DNA from 3 places in the Actinomadura rubteroloni genome. Region 1 is predicted to be linked to each of the others. Evidence: riboswitches for the same ligand, from Rfam matches in the RefSeq annotation. Region 1 holds a riboswitch; each other region holds the start of a gene.

Evidence for each region. A riboswitch is a leader RNA that binds a small molecule or an ion and turns the genes downstream of it on or off. The one in region 1 is predicted to bind cobalamin.
Region 2: it holds a riboswitch for cobalamin, as region 1 does, so the genes downstream of both, metE (5-methyltetrahydropteroyltriglutamate--homocysteine S-methyltransferase) here and cobN (cobaltochelatase subunit CobN) in region 1, are expected to answer to the same signal.
Region 3: it holds a riboswitch for cobalamin, as region 1 does, so the genes downstream of both, BTM25_RS04525 (ribonucleoside-diphosphate reductase subunit alpha) here and cobN (cobaltochelatase subunit CobN) in region 1, are expected to answer to the same signal.

The regions. Positions count from the first base shown of each region.
Region 1 is NZ_MTBP01000001.1:1,193,014-1,200,488, forward strand. Features, by position in the region: gene cobN (cobaltochelatase subunit CobN) at 1-2,505, opposite strand, end outside; cobalamin riboswitch at 2,543-2,724, opposite strand; partial or broken gene BTM25_RS05250 (precorrin-3B synthase) at 2,765-3,850, shown strand; gene BTM25_RS05255 (precorrin-8X methylmutase) at 3,890-4,513, shown strand; gene BTM25_RS05260 (precorrin-2 C(20)-methyltransferase) at 4,510-6,123, shown strand; gene BTM25_RS05265 (RNA-guided endonuclease InsQ/TnpB family protein) at 6,167-7,405, shown strand; gene BTM25_RS05270 (cobalt-precorrin-6A reductase) at 7,377-7,475, opposite strand, start outside.
Region 2 is NZ_MTBP01000001.1:283,287-290,761, reverse strand. Features, by position in the region: gene metE (5-methyltetrahydropteroyltriglutamate--homocysteine S-methyltransferase) at 1-2,011, opposite strand, end outside; cobalamin riboswitch at 2,149-2,329, opposite strand; gene BTM25_RS01360 (sulfatase-like hydrolase/transferase) at 2,441-4,312, shown strand; gene BTM25_RS01355 (RNA polymerase sigma factor) at 4,379-4,945, shown strand; gene BTM25_RS01350 (hypothetical protein) at 4,942-5,589, shown strand; gene BTM25_RS01345 (acyl-CoA dehydrogenase) at 5,640-7,475, opposite strand.
Region 3 is NZ_MTBP01000001.1:1,028,571-1,036,045, reverse strand. Features, by position in the region: gene BTM25_RS04540 (patatin-like phospholipase family protein) at 1-197, shown strand, start outside; gene BTM25_RS04535 (patatin-like phospholipase family protein) at 197-1,024, shown strand; gene BTM25_RS04530 (ribonucleotide-diphosphate reductase subunit beta) at 1,034-2,044, opposite strand; gene BTM25_RS04525 (ribonucleoside-diphosphate reductase subunit alpha) at 2,041-4,290, opposite strand; cobalamin riboswitch at 4,360-4,582, opposite strand; gene BTM25_RS04520 (hypothetical protein) at 4,680-5,255, shown strand; gene BTM25_RS04515 (YcnI family copper-binding membrane protein) at 5,326-5,997, shown strand; gene BTM25_RS04510 (copper resistance CopC family protein) at 5,994-6,518, shown strand; gene BTM25_RS04505 (SGNH/GDSL hydrolase family protein) at 6,695-7,475, shown strand, end outside.

The sequences.
Region 1 (7,475 bases):
CGACGTCCCCCACACCGACAGGCCCACCGACTCGGGCCACGTTCCCGTCTCCTCGCGGTAGCGGGAGAGCAGCGAGTCGGCCATGGCGCGTCCGGTGTCCCAGGCCAGGCGGCTCGGGACGGCCTTCGGGTCGACCGAGTAGAAGTTCCGGCCGGTCGGCAGCACGTTGATCAGCCCGCGCAGCGGCGAACCGGACGGCCCTGCCGGGACGAAACCGCCGTCCAGCGCGTGCAGGACCATGCCGATCTCGTCGGACGTCCGGTCCAGGCGGGGGACGATCTCGGTGGCCGCGAACCGCAGGATGTCGGCGACGGGACCGTCCGCCAGCTCGGCCGCGGTCTCGGGCGCCCAGTCGGCCGCCTCCATCGCCGCGACCAGTTCCCGCGCTTCGGCTTCGACGGCGTCGGTACCGGTGCGATCGGTTCCCGACTCGTCCAGGCCCAGTGCCTCGCGCAGCCCCGGCAGCGTCACCGCGCCGCCCCAGAGCTGGCGGGCGCGCAGCATCGCGAGCACCAGGTCCACGCGCGCGGAACCCGTCGGCGCGACGCCGAGGACGTGCAGGCCGTCGCGGATCTGGACGTCCTTGACCTCGCAGAGCCAGCCGTCCACGTGCAGCAGGAAGTCGTCGAACTCGGCGTCGTGCGGACGGTCGTCCAGCCCGAGGTCGTGGTCCAGCCGCGCCGCCTGGATCAGCGTCCAGATCTGCGCGCGGATCGCGGGCAGCTTCGCCGGGTCCATCGCGGCGACGCCGGCGTGCTCGTCCAGGAGCTGTTCGAGCCGCGCGATGTCGCCGTAGCTCTCGGCCCGCGCCATCGGCGGGATGAGGTGGTCCACGAGCGTGGCGTGCGCGCGGCGCTTGGCCTGCGTGCCCTCGCCGGGGTCGTTGACGAGGAACGGGTAGATGAGCGGGAGGTCGCCGAGCGCGGCGTCCGGCCCGCACGCCGCCGACAGGCCGGAGGCCTTGCCGGGCAGCCACTCCAGGTTGCCGTGCTTGCCGACGTGGACGACCGCGTGCGCGCCGAACTCGTCCCGGATCCACTGGTAGGCGGCGAGATAGTGGTGGCTCGGCGGAAGGTCGGGGTCGTGGTAGATCGCCACGGGGTTCTCGCCGAATCCGCGCGGCGGCTGGACCAGCACGACGACGTTGCCGGAGCGCAGGGCGGCGAGGACGATCGCGTCGTCGTCCACGAACAGCTCGCCGGGCGGCGGGCCCCAGTGCTGCTCGATACCTTCGCGTAGCTCGTCGGGAAGTGTTTTGTACCAGTCGCGATAGCGCGCGACCGGGATCCGGACGGGGTTGCCCGCGAGCTGTTCCTCGGTGAGCCAGTCGGCGTCCTGGCCGCCCGCCGCGATGAGCGCGTGCATGAGCGCGTCGCCCTCGTCCGGCAGCGCGTCGCCGGTGTCGTAGCCGTGGTCGCGCAGCGCCGCGAGCAGCCGCACGACGCTCGCGGGCGTGTCCAGGCCGACCGCGTTCCCGATCCGCGCGTGCTTGGTCGGGTACGCCGACAGCATCAGCGCGACCCGCTTCTCTTCGGCCGGGACGTGCCGGAGCCGTCCGTGCCGCACCGCGATCCCGGCGACGCGGGCGGCGCGCTCGGGGTCGGCGGCGTAGACGCTCAGGCCGTCCTCGTCGATGCGCTTGAACGAGAACGGGACGGTGATGAGCCGTCCGTCGAACTCGGGCACCGCGACCTGCGTCGCCGTGTCCAGCGGGGACAGGCCGTCGTCGCTCGCCTCCCACGTCGCGCGGTCGCCGGTCAGGCAGAGGCCCTGCAGGATCGGGACGTCCAGGGCGGCGAGCGCGCCCGCGTCCCACGCCTCGTCGTCGCCGCCCGCGCCGGCGAGCGCCGGTTTCGTCCCGCCCGCCGCGAGGACGGTCACGACCAGCGCGTCCGCGCGGCCCAGTTCGGCAAGCAGCGCTTGGTCGGCGGTGCGCAAGGATGCGCAGAAGATCGGCAGGGCGCGTCCGCCCGCGTTCTCGATCGCGTCGCAGAGCGTCTCCACGAACGCGGTGTTCCCGGCGAGGTGGTGCGCGCGGTAGTACAGGACGCCGATCAGCGGGCCGTCGCCCGGCGAGGGCGCGCGGTCGAGCGTGCCCCAGGCGGGCGTCGCGGCGGGCGGCGCGAACCCGTGCCCGGTCAGCAGGACGGTGTCGGACAGGAACCGGTGCATTTCGCGCAGGTTCGCCGGGCCGCCGTGCGCGAGGTAGGCGTGCGCCTCGGCGGCGACACCGGCCGGGACGGTCGACAGTTCCATCAGCTCGGCGTCCGGCGCCTGCTCGCCGCTGATCACGACGACGGGGCGCGGGCCGCGCAGCAGCGCGTCGAGGCCGTCCTCCCAGGCGCGGCGCCCGCCGAGCAGCCGGACGATCACGAGATCGGTGCCGTCCACGAGTTCCGGCAGGTCGGCCGGGTCCACCCGGGACGGGTTGGCGAGACGGAACGCTGTTCCGGAAGAACGTGCGCTCAGCAGGTCGGTGTCCGAGGTGGACAGCAGCAGAAACACGCGGTCGTGTCCTCACCCGGGATCCTCGCCCCGAATCGAAGGGTCGCCGCGACAGGGGAGTCTCCTGGCTCCCGGATCGGCGCTCGCCCCGGCCTTCCCGCTCGCGCAGTGGCCTGTGACGGGGTTCGCTCCCCGGTGACAGTGGCGGGACCGCGCCGGATTCACACCGGCTTCCTCCGCTTTGTCGCTGATCACCACTCTGGTCATCGCGGACATCCGCGTCAAGCTCGGAACGGCCGGGCGCTTAGGATCGGCGGCTGTGACGAACCGCTCCGGCCCCGACGCGTGCCCCGGCGCCGTCCGCGTGCACCAGGCCGCCGACGGTCTGCTCGCGCGCGTCCGGCTGCCCGGCGGCGCGCTGTCCCCGGCCGGCTTCGCGGCGCTGGCCGCCGCCGCGCGCGACCTGGGCGACGGGCGGCTCGACCTGACCTCGCGCGGCAACGTGCAGCTCCGGGGGCTCGCGGACGGCGTCGCGCTCGCGGCCCGGCTGCGGGACGCGGGTTTGCTGCCGTCCGTCGCGCACGAACGGGTGCGCAACATTCTCGCCAGCGTCCTTTCCGGACGGGACGGGCGGGGCTTTCTCGACGTCCGTCCTCTGGTCGCGCAGTTCGATGCGGGATTGTGCGCCGACCCGGCGCTCGCCGACCTTCCCGGACGCTTTCTCTTCGCCTTCGACGACGGGCGCGGCGACGTGACCGCCCTGCGTCCCGACCTCGGCGTCCTCGCGCTCGACGCGGCGACGTTCGCGCTGGTCCTGGCCGGTCGCGACAGCGGCGTCCGGGTCGCGCCGGCCGACGCCGTGCGCGTTCTGCTGGACGTCGCCCGGACGTTCCTCGCCGTGCGCGGAACGGCGTGGCGCATGGCCGAACTGGAGAACCCGGCGGAACGGCTCGGCCTTTCCGGCGGCACTCCGATCGCCGTCCCGCACGGCGAATTCCCCGCACCCGGAATCACCGCGCAGAAAGACGGACGGACGGCCGTGACGGCGCTCGTCCCGCTCGGCCGGCTCGAACCCGCGCACCTCGCCGCGCTCACCGGCCACGAGATCATCGCCACGCCGCGCCGGACCGTCGTCGTGCCGGACACGACCGCCGCCACCGCCGCCGCGCTCACCGCCGCCGGACTCGTCCTGGACCCCGGCTCGCCCTGGCACGGCGTCACCGCATGCGCCGGACAACCCGGCTGCGCCAAGTCCCTGACCGACGTCCGCACCGACGCCCGCACCACCGCGCGTGCCGATGCTGACGGCGTGCTTGTTGTGTCGGGCGGGTTGCCCGTTCACTGGTCCGGCTGCGAGCGGCAGTGTGGTCGGCCCGCCGGACGGCACGTCGCCGTCGTCGCGACCCCCGCGGGCTACGACGTCCGCCACCCAACGGAGGATCCTGTGATCGACTACGTCCGCGACGGCGCCGAGATCTACCGGCGCTCGTTCGCGACGATCCGCGCCGAGGCGGACCTGGACGGCCTGCCCGCCGACGTCGCCCGCGTCGCGGTCCGCATGATCCACGCGTGCGGGATGGTGGACCTGGTGGACGACCTCGACGTCGCGCCCGGCGCCGTCGAAGCCGCCCGCGCCGCGCTGCTGGACGGCCGTCCGGTGCTGTGCGACGCCGCGATGGTCGCCGCCGGGATCACGCGCCGCCGCCTGCCCGCGCGCAACGAGGTCATCTGCACGCTCGGCGACCCCCGCGTCCCGGACCTCGCCGCGCGGCTCGGCACCACCCGCAGCGCCGCCGCGCTCGACCTGTGGGGCGACAGGCTGGACAGCGCCGTCGTCGCGATCGGCAACGCCCCGACCGCGCTGTTCCGGCTGCTGGAGCTGGTCGCGGCGGGCGCGCCGCGTCCGGCGGCCGTGCTCGGGATCCCGGTCGGGTTCATCGGCGCGGCCGAGTCCAAGGACGCCCTCGCCGCCTCCGACCTGCCGCATCTCGTCGTCCGGGGACGGCGCGGCGGCAGCGCGATGACCGCCGCCGCCGTGAACGCGATCGCCGCCGAGGACGAGTCGTGACCGGCCGCCTGTACGGCGTCGGGCTCGGCCCCGGCGATCCCGAGCTGATCACGCTGAAGGCCGCGCGGCTCATCGAGGCGGCCGACGTCGTCGTGTTCCACGCCGCCCGGCACGGCCGCAGCCACGCCCGTGCGATCGCCGCCGCGCATCTGCGCGACGGGCAGATCGAGGAACCGCTGATCTACCCGGTCACGACCGAGGCGTCCGCCGACTACCGGACGGTCATCGAGGCGTTCTACGAAGACTGCGCCCGCCGCCTCGCCGCCCACCTGGACGCGGGCCGCGACGTGGTCGTCCTCGCCGAGGGCGACCCGTTCTTCTACGGCTCCTACATGCACCTGCACAAGCGCCTCGCCGGGCGGTACCCGACGACGGTCGTGCCGGGCGTGACGTCGATCGCGGGGGCGTCCGCCGAGCTGGGCCGTCCGCTGGTCGAGCGGGACGAGACGCTGACCGTCCTGCCCGGCACGCTCGGCGGCGACGCGCTGGCCGCCCGGCTGAGCGCGGCGGACTCGGCCGTCGTCCTGAAGCTCGGCCGGACGTTCACCGCCGTGCGCACCGCCCTGGAACGGGCGGAACGCCTGGACGACGCCTGGTACGTCGAGCACGCCACCACCGGCGAGCAGCGCATCGAACGCCTCGCCGACGTCGCCGCCGACACCGTGCCGTACTTCTCGGTGGCGGTGCTGCCGAGCCGCGTCCACGAGGAGACGCGCCGCGCCCTCCCCACCGCGGACTCACCGCGCGGCGAGGCGACGACCCCGGCCGGGGACGCGTCGGAACCGCGCGGCGCGCGGACGGCCGCCGGCGCGGCAGCGCAGCAGCCGCACGGCGACGGGACGGCCAGGGCCGCGGCGGGGACGGTCGCCGGGGGCGCGGCGGCGCGGCGCGGCGAGGTGACGGTCGTCGGGCTCGGCCCGGCCGGGCGCGAGTGGCTGACGCCGCAGGCGCAGGAGGCGCTCGCCGCCGCCGACGACCTCGTCGGCTACCGCCCCTACCTGGACCGCGTCGCGCCGAACGCGCGGCAGCGGCGGCACCCGTCCGGCAACACCGTCGAGGCGGACCGCGCGGCGTTCGCGCTGGAGCTGGCGCGGGAGGGACGGCGCGTCGCGGTCGTGTCGTCCGGCGATCCGGGCGTGTTCGCGATGGCGACCGCCGTGCTGGAGGCCGCCGAGGCGTTCCCGGACGTCCCGGTGCGCGTCCTGCCCGGCGTGACCGCCGCCAACGCCGTCGCGTCCCGCGCGGGCGCGCCGCTCGGCCACGACTACTGCGTGCTGTCGCTGTCGGACCGGCTCAAGCCATGGGACGTCATCGCGCGCCGCCTCACCGCCGCCGCCGCGTCCGACCTGGTCATCGCGATCTACAACCCGGCGTCGAGGACCCGCGTCCACCAGGTCGCCGAGGCCCGCGACCTGCTGCTGCGGCACCGCGCGAAAGACACGCCGGTAGTGATCGGACGGGACGTGGGCGGGCCGGAGGAGAGCGTCCGGATCGTCCCGCTGGCGGACCTGGACCCGGCGGACGTCGACATGCGCTGCCTGCTGATCGTCGGCTCGTCCCAAACGCGTCGCGCCGGCGACACGGTTTTCACGCCCCGACGCTACCCGTGAAAAGTTGCTTTCGGTCATCAACTCAATATGTAGGGTGACTGATGTGCAGCTCCGGTACAACTTCCGCTTGTACCCGAACGGGCCACAGCGTGCCGCGCTGGCGAGGGCGTTCGGGTGCGCCCGCGTCGTGTTCAACGATGCGTTGCGCGCCCGTGAGGACGCCCGCGCGGCAAGCCGCCCGTTCATGTCGTCGCGCGAGCTGTCCAGACGGCTGACGGCCGCCAAACGCACGCCCGAGCGGGCTTGGCTCGGCGAGGTGTCGGCTGTGGTGCTCCAGCAGTCGTTACGGGATCTGGACGCCGCGTACCGCAACTTTTTCGACGGTCTCAAGGGCAAGCGCCCGAGAACGGGGCCGCCTCGGTTCAAGTCCCGCAAGGACCGTAGGCAGGCCGTCCGGTTCACCGCCAACGCCCGCTGGAAGATCACGCCGAGCGGGGACCTGTCCTTGCCGAAAATCGGGGACGTGCGGGTGAAATGGTCGCGTTCTCTGCCGTCCACGCCGTCCACGGTGACGGTGATCAAGGACAGTGCGGGCCGGTACTTTGCGTCCTTCGTTGTGGACACGAGGCCCGAAATCCTGCCGAAAGCAACCACCGAAGTGGGCATCGATCTCGGGCTAGGATATTTTGCCGTCCTTTCGGACGGCACGAAGATTGACAGCCCGCGCTTCCTTCGCCGGGCGGAGAAGAAGCTGCGCCGGGCGCAGCGGGCTTTTTCCCGTAAAACCAAGGACTCGAAGAACAGGGAGAAGGCCCGGCTGCGGGTGGCCCGCGTTCACGTGCAGGTGGGCGATGCCCGGCGGGAGTTCCATCACCGCCTATCGACCAGGCTGATCCGCGAAAACCAAGCGGTCGCCGTCGAGAACCTTGCGGTCAAGGCCATGGCCCGCACCCGCCTCGCCAAGTCCGTGAACGACGCCGGATGGTCGACGTTCGTGTCGATGCTGGAATACAAGGCCGCCAAGTTCGGCCGGGAGTTCCACCGCATCGGACGGTTCGAACCGACCTCGCGGGTCTGCTCGGCCTGCGGCATGAAGGACGGCCCCAAACCTCTCCGCGTGCGCGTATGGACGTGCGGAGCGTGCGGGGCCACTCTGGACCGGGATATCAACGCGGCTGTGAACATCGGCCGGGCCGCCGGACTGGCGGTGACAGCCTGTGGAGCGCGGGTAAGACCGGAATGCGTTCCGGCGCGGCGCGGTGAAGCAGGAACCCACCGAGACGGTCAGCAGACCGTGGTAGGAATCCCCACTTTTATGGAGGGGAGCGGAAGTCAACCGTGAGCCACGCCAGCGCCTCGTCGACCGTCGCGACGCGCGCGACGTCGGGGAGCGGCGGGCGGTCGACCATGAC
Region 2 (7,475 bases), 910 kb from region 1:
TCGCGTACCCCGCCGCGCGCAGGTCGCCGACCAGCTCCATCGCAGACCGGGCCGCCTCGACGCTGGTGACGTCCGCGTCGAGGTCGCCGATCGCGCCGATGATCTCGCCGAACTCCGCGTAGCACATGTGCGTGTGGATCTGCGTGGCGTCCGCGACCCCGGACGTCGCGAGCCGGAACGCCCCGACCGCCCACGCCAGGTAGTCCGCGTGCTCCGCGCGGCGCGGCGGCAGGAGTTCGCGGAGCGCGGGCTCGTCCACCTGGACGACGCCGATCCCGGCCGCCTCCAGGTCGCCGATCTCGTCCCGCAGCGCCAGCGCGACCTGCCGCGCGGTGTCGGCGAGCGGCTGGTCGTCGCGGACGAACGACCACGCCAGCATCGTCACCGGCCCGGTCAGCATCCCCTTCACCGGGCGGTTCGTCAGCGACTGGGCGTAGGTCGTCCACTCGACGGTCATCGGACGCGGACGCGACACGTCGCCGTACAGGATCGGCGGCCGTACGCAGCGCGTGCCGTACGACTGCACCCAGCCGTGCTCGGTGGCGGCGTACCCGTCGAGCTGTTCGGCGAAGTACTGGACCATGTCGTTGCGTTCGGGCTCGCCGTGGACGAGGACGTCCAGCCCGATGTCCTCCTGGAGCCGGACGACCCGGGCGATCTCATCCTTCATCGCCCGCGTGTAGGCGGCGTCGTCGAGCCGTCCGGCCTTGTGGTCGGCGCGGGCGCGGCGGAGCGCGGCGGTCTGCGGGAACGACCCGATCGTCGTCGTGGCGAGGTCGGGCAGGCCGAGCCGGGCGCGCTGCGCGGCGAACCGGACGGCCCGGTCGCCGCGCCGCGCGTCGTCGAGCACGTCCAGCCGGGCGCGGACCCGGGGGTCGGGACGCGGACGCGCCGGAGCCGGGGCGTCCAGGTCGAGCGTGCGGCCGAGCGCGACCACCTCGGCGACCTTCTGCCGCGCGAACGCCAGCCGTCCGCGCACGTCGGCGGGCAGCGCGGTCTCGGCGTCCAGGTCGAGCGGGACGTGCAGCAGCGAGCACGACGTGCTCACCTCGACCTTGTCGCTGAGCCCGAGCAGCGCCGGGAGGACCGCCTTGACCCGTGCGACGTCGGTGCGCCACACGTTGCGGCCGTCAACCATGCCCGCAACGACGGTCGTCCGAGGCAGGCCGCCGATCGAACCGAGGACGTCCACGTTGCGCGGCCCGGCCACGAAGTCCAGCGCCACCGCTTCCACCGGGGCCGTACCGAGTGCGCGCAGTGCGTCCGCGCCGATCGTCCCGAAGTAGGACGCGACGAGGATCCGGGGCCGGCTGGGCAGCGCCGCGAGCCGCCGGTAGACCCGCGCGAGCGCCGCCGTCTCGGCGTCGGTGCGGTCGGCGACGAACGCGGGCTCGTCGAGCTGCACCCACGCCGCGCCCGCCCCGGCGAGGCGTTCCAGCAGCTCGGCGTACACCTCGACCAGGCCGTCGAGCAGGTCGAGCGGCCGGAACCCGGCGGGCGCGTCCGGCGCCGCCTTGGCCAGCAGCAGGTAGGTCAGCGGGCCCACCAGCACCGGACGGGTCTCGACGCCGAGCCCGCGCGCCTCCTGGTACTCGGCGATCGGCTTCGCCCGCGCGCCCTCGGCCAGCGCGAACCGGGTGCCGGGACCGATCTCCGGGACGATGTAGTGGTAGTTGGTGTCGAACCACTTCGTCATCTCCAGCGCCGGGACGTCCGGGACACCGCGCGCCATCGCGAAGTACCGATCCAGCCCGGTGAGATGGCGGTACCGGTCGGGCACCGCGTCGACCAGCACGCTGGTGTCGAGCATGTGGTCGTAGAGCGAGAAGGTGTTGGACGGGATCGTGTCGAGGCCCGCGTCGCGCAGCTCCGTCCACACCGCGCGGCGCAGCTCGCGTGCGGTGCGGGTGAGCGCGGCGGCGTCCGACCGTCCGGCCCAGTAGTCCTCGACGGCGAACTTCAGTTCCCTGTGGGCACCGATCCGGGGGTATCCGAGGATCGTCGTTCTCATCGGCAGCATCCCTCGCCTTGCCAGGCGCGGCGTCCGGAGACGGCTCGGCGCGCACGGCGGGGCTCACCCCGGCGGGCGCGTCCCGGGCCCTCCCACGAGGCCGCGGACCACCGCGCGCCGGGCGGCGCGCGGGCGGAGGCAGGTCTTCGGACTCGCGGGCGCCATGCCGGACGGGCATGTCCTACTGGCCGTCGCTTCCCAGGCGGGTGCGCCCAGTGCGTATGACGGCGGTCGTTCCCACTCACCGCTGCGGGGCAGTCCCGGATTCGCACCGGGTTCCCTCTTACGACACCCGGATCGCGGGGACCCGGGTGAACCGTCCGCGTTCCCGAGTCTAGCGATGCTCTATCCCTACCGTTTAAGTTGACAATCCGCCGACGGCTGCTCCATGATCGCGAACGTTGTCCCCTCGCTGCCCTGGAGTCTGTTTTGAGTGGTTTTGAGCCGTCGCGGCGGAACGTGCTCGCGGCCGGGGCCGGCGGCGCGCTGGCGGCGGCCCTCACCGCCCGTCCCGCCGCCGCGGCGTCGGCGCGGCGGCCGAACATCCTGTGGCTGATCAGCGAGGACAACAACCCCTACATCGGCGCGTACGGCGACCGGGTGGCACGCACGCCGACGCTGGACCGGCTCGCGCGGGACGGCGTCCGGTACGAGAACGCCTTCTCCGCCGCGCCCGTCTGCGCGCCGTCGCGGTTCGCGCTGGTCACCGGCCTGCCCGCCGAGACCAGCGGCCCGGCCGAGAACATGCGCGCCGTCGGGCGCCTGCCGTCGTTCGCGCGGGCCGTCCCGGAGTACCTGCGCGCGGCCGGCTACTACTGCACGAACAACGCCAAGAGCGACTACAACTCGCCGATCGACCCGGCGCGGGTGTGGGACGCGTCCAGCACCACCGCGCACTGGCGGAACCGCCCCGCCGACGCCCCGTTCTACTCGGTCTTCACCTACATGACGACCCACGAGTCGCAGATCTTCACCGCCGGGCCCGGCCGCACGCGCCCCGAGGACGTCCGCGTCCCCGCCTACGTGCCCGACGTGCCCGCGATCCGCGAAGACCGCGCCCGGTACTACGACCTGATGGAGAAGATGGACGGGCAACTCGCCGCCCGCCTGGCCGAACTGGAAGCCGACGGGCTCGCCGAGGACACCATCGTGTTCTACTTCGGCGACAACGGCGGCATCCTCCCCCGCAGCAAGCGGTACTGCTACGACAGCGGACTGCGCACACCCCTGATCGTCCGGTATCCGCGCAAATGGGCGCACCTGGCCCCCGCACGACCCGGCTCGGTCATCACTGCGCCCATCACCGTGTCCCTGGACCTACCGCCAACCGTCCTCGGACTGGCGGGCCTGCGGGCGCCGAGCCACATGACGGGCACGTCCCTCGCCGCGCGGCACCGTCCCGCCTACGCATTCGGGATGCGCAACCGGATGGACGAGCGCTACGACATCGTCCGTACCGTCCGCGACGAACGGTTCCGCTACATCCGCAACTACAGCCCGCACCGCCCGTACGGGCAGCACCAGGCGTACGCATGGCAGCAGAAGGGTTACCAGGTCTGGGAGCAGGCGCATCTGGACGGCACGCTGACGCCCGTCCAGGAGCGCTTCTGGCGCGAGAAGCCCGCCGAGGAGCTGTACGACCTGCGCGCCGACCCGGACGAGGTCCGCAACCTGGCCGCCGACCCGCGCCACCGGAGCCACCTGAACCGGCTGCGCCGCGCACTCGACCAGCACCTCCTCGACGTCAACGACAACGGCTTCATCCCCGAGGGCTCCGCGCTGGAGGGCTACGACGCGAGCCGCGCGCCGGGCGCGTACCCGCTGCGCCGCGTGCTGGACGTAGCCGGAACCGCGATCCGCCGCGACCCCCGCGACGTCGCGAGACTCACCCGCGCCCTCGCCGACGACAACGAAGTGATCCGCTACTGGGCCGCGTCCGGCCTGCTCATGCAGAAGGGCAAAGCCGCCGCACCGGCCGCAGACGCCCTGACCCGAATACTCACCAACGACCCGTCGCCCCAGGTCCGCATCGTCGCCGCCGAAACCCTGGCCCGCCTCGGCGACCGTACCGAACAGGCGGTCTCCTACCTCGCCTCCACATTGGACGACCACCCGGACGCGCAGGTGCGGCTCCAGGCCCTCAACGCGCTCACCTACCTCGGGGACGCCGCACGCCCCGCGCTGCCCGCCATCGACCGCGCCGCGCGCTCGACCGCCGAGTACCTGCACAACGCCGGGAAGTACCTGAGCCTCGTCCTGGCCGGCGCCTACACGCCCGCCACCCCGATCTTCGGCGCCTGACCCCCGTAACGCCCGCCGCCGCCCGGACCAAGGAGGGGAGAAAACCGACACGGGAGGCGAGCCTGTATGACCGCTGACGAACCGGAGGTCCGGGCGATCGGGCGAGATCCCGCCGTGTTCGAGGCGTTCTACCGCCGTCACGTCCGCATGGTGACGGGCTTCGTCGCCCGCCGCACCGGCGACCCGCACGCGGTGGACGACCTCACCACCGAGATCTTCCTCGCCGCCGTCGAGGCGGCCGACGGGTACCGCCCCGGACGCGGCAGCCCGTCGGCGTGGCTGGTGGGCGTCGCGCGCAACGTCCTCGCCGCCGAGCGCCGCAGTTCCGCCCGCCGGCTGGACGCGCTGGCCCGCGCCGCCGCCCGGCGCCCGCTGGACGACGACGCCGTCGCCCGGCTGGAGGAGCGCATCGACGCCGAACGCGACGCGCGCCGCGTCCGCGCGGAGATCGCGGGCCTGCCGCCCGGCCCGCGCGCCGTCCTCGAACTGGTCGACGTGGACGGCCTGACGATCACCGAGGCCGCCGCCGTCCTGCGGATCCGGCAGGGGACGGCCCGCGTCCGGCTGCACCGCGCCCGTCGGCTGCTCCGGCAGGCGCCCACGACCGAACCGACGCTGGAGGGAATCTCATGACGACCACCGACCGGCCGCTGGAGCCGTTCGAGGAGCGGCGGCTCGCCGAGCTGAAGGCGTTCGTGGCCGCCCGCGCGGACGCGGCGCCGTCCCGCCGCCCGCGCGCGGCCCTGGCCGCGTCGGCGGCGGCGCTGACGCTCGCCGCGTCGGCGGCCGTGGCGCTGGCGACGTCGGGCGGGCCCGCGGCGCAGGCGTACGCGATCGAGCGGAAGCCGGACGGCGTCGTCTACGTCCGCATCCGGGACGGCGTGGATGCGGGCGCGCTGACCCGTCAGCTCGAACGCCTCGGCGTGCCGGCCCGCGTCTACTCCGTCCCGGAGGGCGAGGTCTGTCACCAGCCGCACGTCGCGCTGGTGGACGACGTCCCGCGCGGCCTCTACGGCCTGCCCGGCGGCGGCGTCGAAGGGCACCGGGCGGCGGCGGGCGAGATGGTGATCCGCATGGACACGCGTCTGTTCCGTCCGGGCCAGTACTTGCTGTTCGGGCTGAAGAAGCAGCACGGGACGTGGTTCAACGTCAGCCAGTACCTCGTGACGGGCCGGGTGGAGCCGTGCCGCTTCGTCCCCGCGCCCCCGGCCCGGACCCTCCCCACCGAAGACGGTCAGGAGGTCGTACTCGTGGAGCCGTCGATCGTGGTCCCGTAACGGAGAACGGCCCCCGGCGGGCGAGCCGGGGGCCGTTCACCGAACGGGGGTCAGAAGGCTTCTTCGGGGAGTTCCATCACGTCGAGCGTGGTGGCCTCGACGATCGCGCGGTCGGACGCGAGGCGCGGCAGCACCGTCTGGACGAAGAACTGCGCCGCCGTGACCTTGCCGGTGTAGAACGCCTGGTCGGCGTCGGACACGTCGCCCCCGCCGAGCTTGCGCAGGGCGATCTCGGCCTGGCGCAGCAGCAGCCAGCCGACGACCAGGTCGCCGAGGGCCAGCAGCAGCCGGGACGAGTTGAGCCCGATCTTGTAGAGGAGCTTCGGGTCCTCCATCGAGCCGAGCGCCCAGCCGACCATCGGCTCGATGATGCCCTGGACGTCCTCCAGCGCGCGGTTCAGCAGCGCCCGCTCGTTCTTGAGCCGGCCGTTGCCCGCGTCGCCCTCGGCGAACGCCTTGATCTCGCCGGACAGCGCCTTGAGGGCCTCGCCGTTGTCCCGGAGGATCTTGCGGAAGAACAGGTCCTGGCCCTGGATCGCGGTCGTGCCCTCGTACAGGGTGTCGATCTTGGAGTCCCGGATGTACTGCTCGATCGGGTACTCCTGGAGGAAGCCCGACCCGCCGTACGTCTGGAGCGACTCGGCGCCGAGCAGCGCGTAGGCCCGCTCGGACCCGAAGCCCTTGACGATCGGGAGCAGCAGGTCGTTGATCTTCTCGGCCAGCTCGTCCTTGCGGCCCTCGAACTGCGCGATCTGCACGGTGTCCTGGTAGGACGCGGTGAGCAGCACGAGCGCCCGCATGCCCTCGGCGTAGGCCTTCTGCGTGAGGAGGCTGCGCCGGACGTCCGGGTGGTGGGTGATCGCGACGCGCGGGGCGGCCTTGTCGGTCATCTGGGTGAGGTCGGCGCCCTGCACCCGGTTCTTCGCGTAGTCCAGCGCGTTGAGGTAGCCGGTGGACAGCGTCGCGATGGCCTTGGTGCCGACCATCATCCGCGCGTACTCGATGACCATGAACATCTGCTTGATGCCCTGGTGCACGTCGCCGACCAGGTAGCCGATCGCGGGGTGCTTCTCGCCGAGGGTCAGCTCGCAGGTCGTGGAGACCTTGAGGCCCATCTTCTTCTCGACGTTGGTGACGTAGGCGCCGTTGCGCGCGCCCAGCTCACCGGTCTCGACGTCCACGAGGTACTTCGGCACGAGGAACATCGACAGGCCCTTGGTGCCGGGTCCGGCGCCCTCGGGACGGGCCAGCACCAGGTGGAAGATGTTCTCGGACATGTCGTGCTCGGCCGAGGTGATGAAGCGCTTGACGCCCTCGATGTGCCAGGTGCCGTCGGGCTGCTCGACGGCCTTGGTGCGGCCCGCGCCGACGTCGGAGCCCGCGTCGGGCTCGGTCAGCACCATCGTCGCGCCCCACTTGCGCTCCAGCGCCAGCTCGGCGAACTTCTTCTGCTCGGGCGTGCCGATGTTCCACAGGATGTGGGAGAAACCGGGGCCGGCGGCGAACATGTAGACGGCCGGGTTCGCGCCCAGCACCTGCTCGGCGATCGCCCAGGTCAGGCTGCGCGGGGCGCCGGTGCCGCCGAACTCGGGGGAGAGGTCGACGCGGTACCACTCGGCGTCCATCCACGCCTGGTAGGACTTCTTGAAGCTCTCCGGCATCGCGACGGTGCCGGTCGCGGGGTCGAACTTCGGCGGGTTGCGGTCGGCGTCCTCGAACGACTCGGCGAGGGGGCCCTCGGCGAGCCGGTTCACCTCGTCCAGGATGCTCCGGACGGTGTCCTCGTCCAGCTCCGCGTACGGGCCGCTGCCGAGCAGGTCCTGGCGGTTGAAAACCTCGAAGAGGTTGAACTCCAGGTCCCGGAGGTTGCTCTTGTAGTGCCCCAT
Region 3 (7,475 bases), 160 kb from region 1:
TCCCGGCGCGGACGCTGGAGCAGGAGGTCGCCTCGCTCGGCGACGTGAAGGTCACCGTCGTCGGCCCCGACGATCCGGCCGTCGAGCTGTTCACGCTCGCGCTGTTCGAGCCGAACGTCCCCGAGAGCGCCTACGGGGCCGGGCTGCGGCAGGCCGCCGACGAGGCCGAGAAGATCACCGCGACCTGGGAGGACTGATGGCGCGCGCACTGGTGCTGGGCCTCGGCGGACTCATCCGGGCGCCCTGGCAGGCCGGGATCATCGCGGGACTGCGCCGCGCCGGGACCGACCTCGGCGCCGCCGACGTGTTCGTCGGCACCGCCACCGGGGCGATCTTCGCCGCGCTGCTGGCCGCCTGCGGCGACCCGGCGGACGCCGTGCCGGACATCGCCGCCGAGGACCAGCGGCTGCGGGCCGCCGGGGTGATCCCGGAGGGCTACCAGAAGGTCCTGGCGGTGCTGTCGGACACGTCCGTCCCGCCGGACGAGCGGCGGCGGCGCCTCGGCCGGATGGCCGTGGACACCCGGACGTCCACCGGCTCCGGGGACGTGGCCCGGCTGTGCGGCCTGGCGTCGCCGGACTGGCCGGAGCGGCGGCTGCGGATCCCGACCGTGGACGTCGCCACCGGTGCGCGCGTCGTGTTCGAGCGCGGCGGGGACGCGACGCTCGACCAGGCCGTCCGGGCGTCCTACGCGGCGCCGACGCTGGAACCGCCGGTCGAGATCGCCGGGAACCGGTACATGGACGGCGGCCTCTACTCGACCACGAACGCCGACCTCGCCGCCGGCTGCGACCGGGTCGTCGTCATCGCGCCGCTGCTGGAGCTGGCGTTCGTCCCGACGCTGGAGCGCGAGCTGGCCGCGCTCGGCCCCGAACGGGTCGAGGTGGTCGCGCCGGACGCCGCCACCGGCGAGCTGTTCGCGCTGACCACCTTCGACCCGGACCTGCCGAACTCGACGTTCGAGGCGGGCCTGCGGCAGGCCGCCGAGCAGGCCCCGGCGCTGGCCGGGGCCTGGGACGGCTAGCCGGGAAGGCTAGAACGCCTCGTCGAACGCCACGCTGCCCGCGACGCCGATCTGGTACGCCGAGACGCGGCGCTCGAAGAAGTTCGACAGTTCCTGGACGTCCTGGAGGTCCATGAACGCGAACGGGTTCTCCGCGCCGTACCGGACGGGCATCCCGAGCCGCGCGAGCCGCTGGTCGGCGACGTACTCGAGGTAGCGGCGCATCGCGTCCGCGCTCATGCCGGGCAGCCCGTCGCCGCACAGGTCGCGGGCGAAGGCCAGCTCGACGTCGACGGCCTCCTCCAGCATCCGCGTGACGTCGGCGGTGAGGCCGGCGTCGAAGAGTTCGGGTTCCTCCTCGCGGACGGTGTCGACGACGGCGAACGCGAAGCTCATGTGCATCGACTCGTCGCGGAAGACCCAGTTGGTGCCGGACGCGAGCCCGTTCAGCAGTCCGCGCGACCGCAGCCAGTACACGTACGCGAAGGCGCCGTAGAAGAACAGGCCCTCGATGCACGCCGCGAAGCAGATGAGGTTGAGCAGGAACGCGCGCCGGTCCGCCGGGCCGTCCAGCCGGTCGAGCGTGTCGATCGAGCCGATCCACCGGAAGCAGAACTCGGCCTTCGCGCGGATCGACGGGATGTGTTCGATCGCTGCAAATGCACGGGCGCGCTCGTCGGCGTCCGGAAGGTAGGTGTCGAGCAGCGTCAGGTAGAACTGGACGTGCACGGCCTCCTCGAACAACTGCCGCGACAGGTACAGCCGCGCCTCGGGCGCGTTCAGGTGCTTGTAGAGGTTCAGCACCAGGTTGTTCGCCACGATCGAGTCGCCGGTCGCGAAGAACGCCACCAGCCGGTTCACCAGATGCCGCTCCTCGGGCGTCAGCCGGGCGAGGTCGGCCAGGTCGGAGCCGAGATCGACCTCCTCGACCGTCCAGGTGTTGCGGATCGCGGCGCGGTAGCGCTCGTAGAAGTCGGGGTAGCGCATCGGCCGCAGCGTGAGGTCCATGCCGGGGTCGAGCAGCATCGGCTTGTCGGTCACTGGCACGCCTCGCACGCCTCGGGGTTCTCCAGGGAGCAGGCGACGGCGTCCGGATCGGCCACCGCCGTCACGGTCGTCTGCGCGATGCGCGTCGCGGGGCGCGACCGCAGGTAGTACGTCGTCTTCAGGCCCTGCTTCCACGCGTACAGGTACATCGAGGACAGCTTCCCGATCGTCGGCGTCTCCAGGAACAGGTTCAGCGAGTGCGCCTGGTCGATGTACGGGGTGCGGGCGGCGGCGAGGTCGATCAGGGCGCGCTGCGGCAGTTCCCAGGCCGTCCGGTAGAGCGCGCGCAGCTCGTCCGGCAGGTCCGTGATGCCCTGGACGGAGCCGTTCGCCCGCTTGATCGCGTCCCGGACGGCGGGCGTCCACAGCCCGAGCCGCTTGAGATCCGCGACGAGGTAGCCGTTGATCTGGAGGAACTCGCCCGACAGCGTCTCGCGCTTGAACAGGTTGGACACCTGCGGCTCGACGCACTCGAAGCAGCCCGCGATGGACGCGATCGTCGCGGTCGGCGCGATGGCGATCAGCAGCGAGTTGCGCAGGCCGACGGCCGCGACGCGCTCGCGCAGCGCCGCCCACTCGGCGGCGGGCGTCGCGTCCGGGAAGTGGTCCGGGTGGAGCTGGCCGCGCGCCGTCCGCGTCTGCGCGTAGGCGGGCAGCGGGCCGTGCAGTTCGGCCAGGTCGGCGGACGCGTGGTAGGCCGCGAGCGCGATCTCCTCGGCGATCCGGGTGGACAGCGCGCGGGCCTCGGGCGAGTCGAACGGCAGGCGCAGCTTGAAGAACACGTCCGCGAGGCCCATCACGCCGAGGCCCATCGGCCGCCACTTGCGGTTCGCTTCGGCGGCCTCCTCGGTGGGGTAGAAGCCGCGGTCGATCGTCCGGTCCAGGAAGCGGACGGCCGTCCGGACGGTCCGGCGCAGCCGCTCCCAGTCCACGCCGTCCGGGCCGGTGTGCGCGGCGAGGTTGACCGACCCGAGGTTGCAGACGGCCGTCTCGCCGTCGGACGTGACCTCCAGGATCTCCGTGCACAGGTTCGACAGGTGGACGACGTTCTCCGGCTCGGCGGTCTGGTTGCAGGCGCGGTTGGCGGCGTCCTTGAACGTCATCCAGCCGTTGCCCGTCTCGGCGAGCGTCCGCATCATCCGGCCGTACAGCCGCCGCGCCGGGATCCGCCGGACGAACCGTCCCGCCTTCTCCGCCGCCCGGTACGCCGCGTCGAACGCGTCGCCCCACAGGTCCGTCAGCTCGGGGACCTCCTTCGGGTCGAACAGCGACCAGTCCTCGTCGGCCTCGACCCGGCGCATGAACTCGTCCGGGATCCAGTTCGCGAGGTTGAGGTTGTGGGTGCGGCGCGCGTCCTCTCCGGTGTTGTCGCGCAGTTCGAGGAACTCCTCGACGTCGGCGTGCCACGGCTCCAGGTAGACGCAGGCCGCGCCCTTGCGGCGTCCGCCCTGGTTGACGGCCGCGACGGAGCTGTCCAGCGTCCGCAGCCACGGGACGATGCCGTTGGAGTGCCCGTTCGTCCCCCGGATCAGCGAGCCGCGCGACCGGACGCGCGTCCACGAGATCCCGATGCCGCCCGCGTACTTGCTGAGCCGCGCGACCTGCGCGTACCGCGCGTAGATGGACTCCAGCTCGTCGCGCGGCGCGTCCAGCAGGAAGCAGGACGAGAGCTGCGGGCGGCGCGCGCCGGAGTTGAACAGTGTCGGCGAGCTGGGCAGGTAGGCGAGCCCGCCGAGCAGCGCGTACAGCTCGGCGGCCTCCTCGACCGTGTCGGCGAGCCCGGCCGCGACGCGCAGCCAGAAGTGCTGCGGACGCTCCAGGACGCGGCGCGTGGACGGATGCCGCAGCAGGTACCGGTCGTAGAGGGTGCGCAGGCCGAAGTACTCGAACCTGTCGTCATCGGCGTGGTCGACCAGCGCGTCGAGGGCGTCGGCGTTGCGGGCGACGAACGTCGCGGTCCGCTCGTTCAGCAGGCCCTGCGCGTGCGCGGCGGCCACCGAGCCCGCGAACGTCGTGACGCCCTCGGCGGCGGCCTCGTCCGCGATCAGCCCGGCCAGCAGCCGCGCCGCGACGCGCGAGTACGCGGGCTCCACCGCGACCAGCGCGGCGGCCTCGCGCACCGCCTGCTCGCGGTCGCCGCCGTCGGCGAGCACCCGGGCGGGGTCGACGCCGTCCAGCCCGGCGCACGCGCGCTCCACCTCGGCGGCCGGTCCCGGCGGCGCGATGAGTTCCTGTGTCACGTGCCCTCTTCCCCTCGCGGACGCGGAAGGGCACGCGGCGACGCCGCGCCCGGCCTCCCGCGAAGCCTGGACGTTCCCGTCGTACTGGCAGGTCTTCGGACTCGCGGGCGTCGCACCTCGTTCGGTGCGGCCTAGTGGCCGTCGCTTCCCGGTCCCCGGCTCGGGGTCCAGTGCTCTGTGACGGCGGTCGTTCCCGCTCACCGCTGCGGGGCAGTCCCGGAATCACACCGGGTTCCCTCTTGCGACGTCCCCGGCCGGTTCCGGCCGGGGACGAACCAGCACGGGCCACGACCCTACATCTAGTTGATCGGCTTTGCATCCGTCCCACATGTAGGGAGTGTTGGGGGGTGCGTCACGCCGCGGACGTCGGCTCTACGATGGTCGGCGAGATGAGTCCGCCCGCCCCTGTTCCGTCGTCGCGCGCCGCCCGCGCGGTCGTTTTCGCGACCGTGTGCACGGTGCTCGCGGTTTCCGGACACGCGGTCGCGTCGTCGTGCGCGGTGTCCGTCGCGGCGGTCACGGCCGGGTTCGGCGGCTCGGCGCTGCTCGGGTTCGCGCTGGCCGGACGCGAGCGGTCGCTCCGCACGATCACCGGCGTGCTCGTCGGCGGGCAGTACGCGCTGCACTGCCTGTTCAGCGGGTCGTCCCGGCCGGGGATGGTCATGCATCACGCGGCGACCGTCCCGGCGCCCGTCGAACACCACTCCGGCTCGTGGATGACGCTCGCGCACCTCGGCGCGGCGCTCGTGTCGGCGTGGTGGCTGCGGCGGGGCGAACGCGCCGTGTGGGGGCTCGCGCGCCGGCTCGCCGGACGGCCCGCGCGGCTCCTCCTGGTTCTTTCGCGTCCTTCGGCTCCGGCGGCTCCGCGTCCGGTTCCGGCCGTCCGGCCGCGTCCGGTGGTCCGCGTGCTGCGGCACGACGTGGTCCGGCGGGGGCCGCCGTCCGTTTCGAGGGCGCTCGGCTGAGCGCCGCAACGTCACCCGGCCGCCTTCGGCACCCGGGTTCTTCTCGTACGTCTCGAAACGGAGCACCACCATGCCGGTTCGCCGGATCACCCTTGTGGCGGGCCTCGCCGCCGTCGCCGTGCTCGGCCTCGGCCCGTCCGCGTCCGCGCACGTCACCGCCAACCCCCGCACCGCCGAGAAGGGCGGCTACACCAAGATCAGCTTCCGGGTGCCGAACGAGCGGGACGACGCGTCGACCGTCAAGCTCGTCGTCCACCTGCCGCAGGACCACCCGATCACGTCGGTCTCGGTGCGTCCCGTCCCCGGCTGGACGGCGAAGGTCGAGGAGGCCGCGCTGCCCAAGCCCGTCACCGTCGAGGGCACGCAGCTCACCAAGGCGCCCGCGACCATCACCTGGACGGGCGGCAAGATCGACCCCGGCCAGTTCGAGGAGTTCGACGTCTCCCTCGGCCCCCTTCCCGCCGACACCGACCGCCTCCTGTTCCCCGCCGAGCAGACCTACTCGGGCGGCGACGTCGTCAAGTGGGACCAGAATCCCGGCGGGGCCACCGAGCCCGAGCATCCGGCGCCCTCGGTGACGCTCGTCGCCAAGGGCTCGGCGACGCCCGCCGCCGCCGCGAAACCGTCCGACTCCGACTCCGACGACACGGCGCGCCTGCTCGGCGGCCTCGGGCTCGTCGCCGGGGTGCTCGGCGTCGGCACGGGCGTGTTCGCGCTGACCCGGTCGCGGAGCCGGGCATGACGACCGTCCGCTCACGGATCGCCGCGGTCCTCGCGGCGGGCGGCGCACTGGCGCTCGCGGTCCCGGCGACCCCCGCGTCGGCGCACACGGCGCTGCGGTCGACCAGCCCGAGCGCCGGCGCGACCGTCGCCGACCCGGGCCAGGTCACCCTCACCTACGCGGACCCGGTCCTGGTCCCGCGCGTGATCGTGACGGGTCCGAACGGCGTCCGCGTCCAGGTGGGCCCGCCGCACTCCGTCGACCGGACGGTCACGCAGGCGGTCCGCACCGGACTGCCCGGCGGGGTCTACACGGTCGGCTGGCGCGTCGTCTCGCCCGACGGCCACCCGATCAGCGGCTCCTTCACGTTCCGGGTGAGCGGTTCGGGCGCCGCGCCGAACTCCGCCCCCGCCGCGACGCCGTCCACGGCCGCGCGGCGGGGGACGAGTTCGGCCGGCTGGCTCTGGATCGGCCTCGGCGCGGCCGTCCTCGCGGCCCTCGCCGCGGGCGCGGCCTACCTGCGCCGCTCCCGCCGCGCCTGAGGAGGGCCGGCGGCGGTCGCGCCGCCGGCCCACCCCACCGTGCCGTTACTCCTGTGACGGACGGTGACCAAAGTGTCCGGAAAATGCCGCAAACGTGCACAGGGGGTTGCCGGGGAGCGGGCGGGAGAGTACAAGACAACGTGCAACTCCTTCACGTTTGACCGGAAGGGACCCGCGTGCCGCGTCTCCAGCGTTCCTCCTCCGACCGCGTCGGGCCTTCGCTCCTCCGCCGCCTGACGCGTGCCGCCGCGGCCGCGCTCACCGCGTCCACGCTCGTCACCGCGGGCGCCTCGGGCGCGTCGGCGGCCGAGCCGACGTACTACGTGTCGCTCGGCGACTCGCTGGCGGCGGGCTACCAGCCGGACGTCCGCAAAGACGTGAACGTCTCCTACACCGACGTGCTGTACGCGACGCTAAAAAAATCCGACCCGAACCTGCAGCACGTCCGGCTGGGGTGCAGTGGCGAGACCACCCAGAGCATGATCAAGGGCGGCGTCTGCACGTACGACGGCGCGACGTCCCAGCTCGACGCGGCCGTGAAGTTCCTGCGCGCCCATCCGGGTCAGGTCAAATACGTCACCGAGGACATCGGCGCCAACAACGTCGACAAGTGCCTGCCGTCCGGCGGGCTGGACCTCATGTGCCTGGTCTCGGGCATCTTCTCCCTCGGCTCGGACATCCTGACGATCAACCGCGCGCTGCACGACGCGGGCGGCGCCGCCCCGCGCTACGTCGGCATGACGTACTACGACCCCATGCTGGCGGGCTGGCTCCAAGGCGGGACGACGCAGGCGATCGCGGCCGGATCGGCCGTGCTCAACAACGTCCTCAGCGCGGTGATCACCGGCGACGACGACGCGACCGGCTTCGCCACGGCCGACGTCGCGACGGCCTTCTCCAACAACGACTTCGGCTCCGCCGTCGCGCTCCCGGGCATCGGCTCGGTGCCGCGCAACG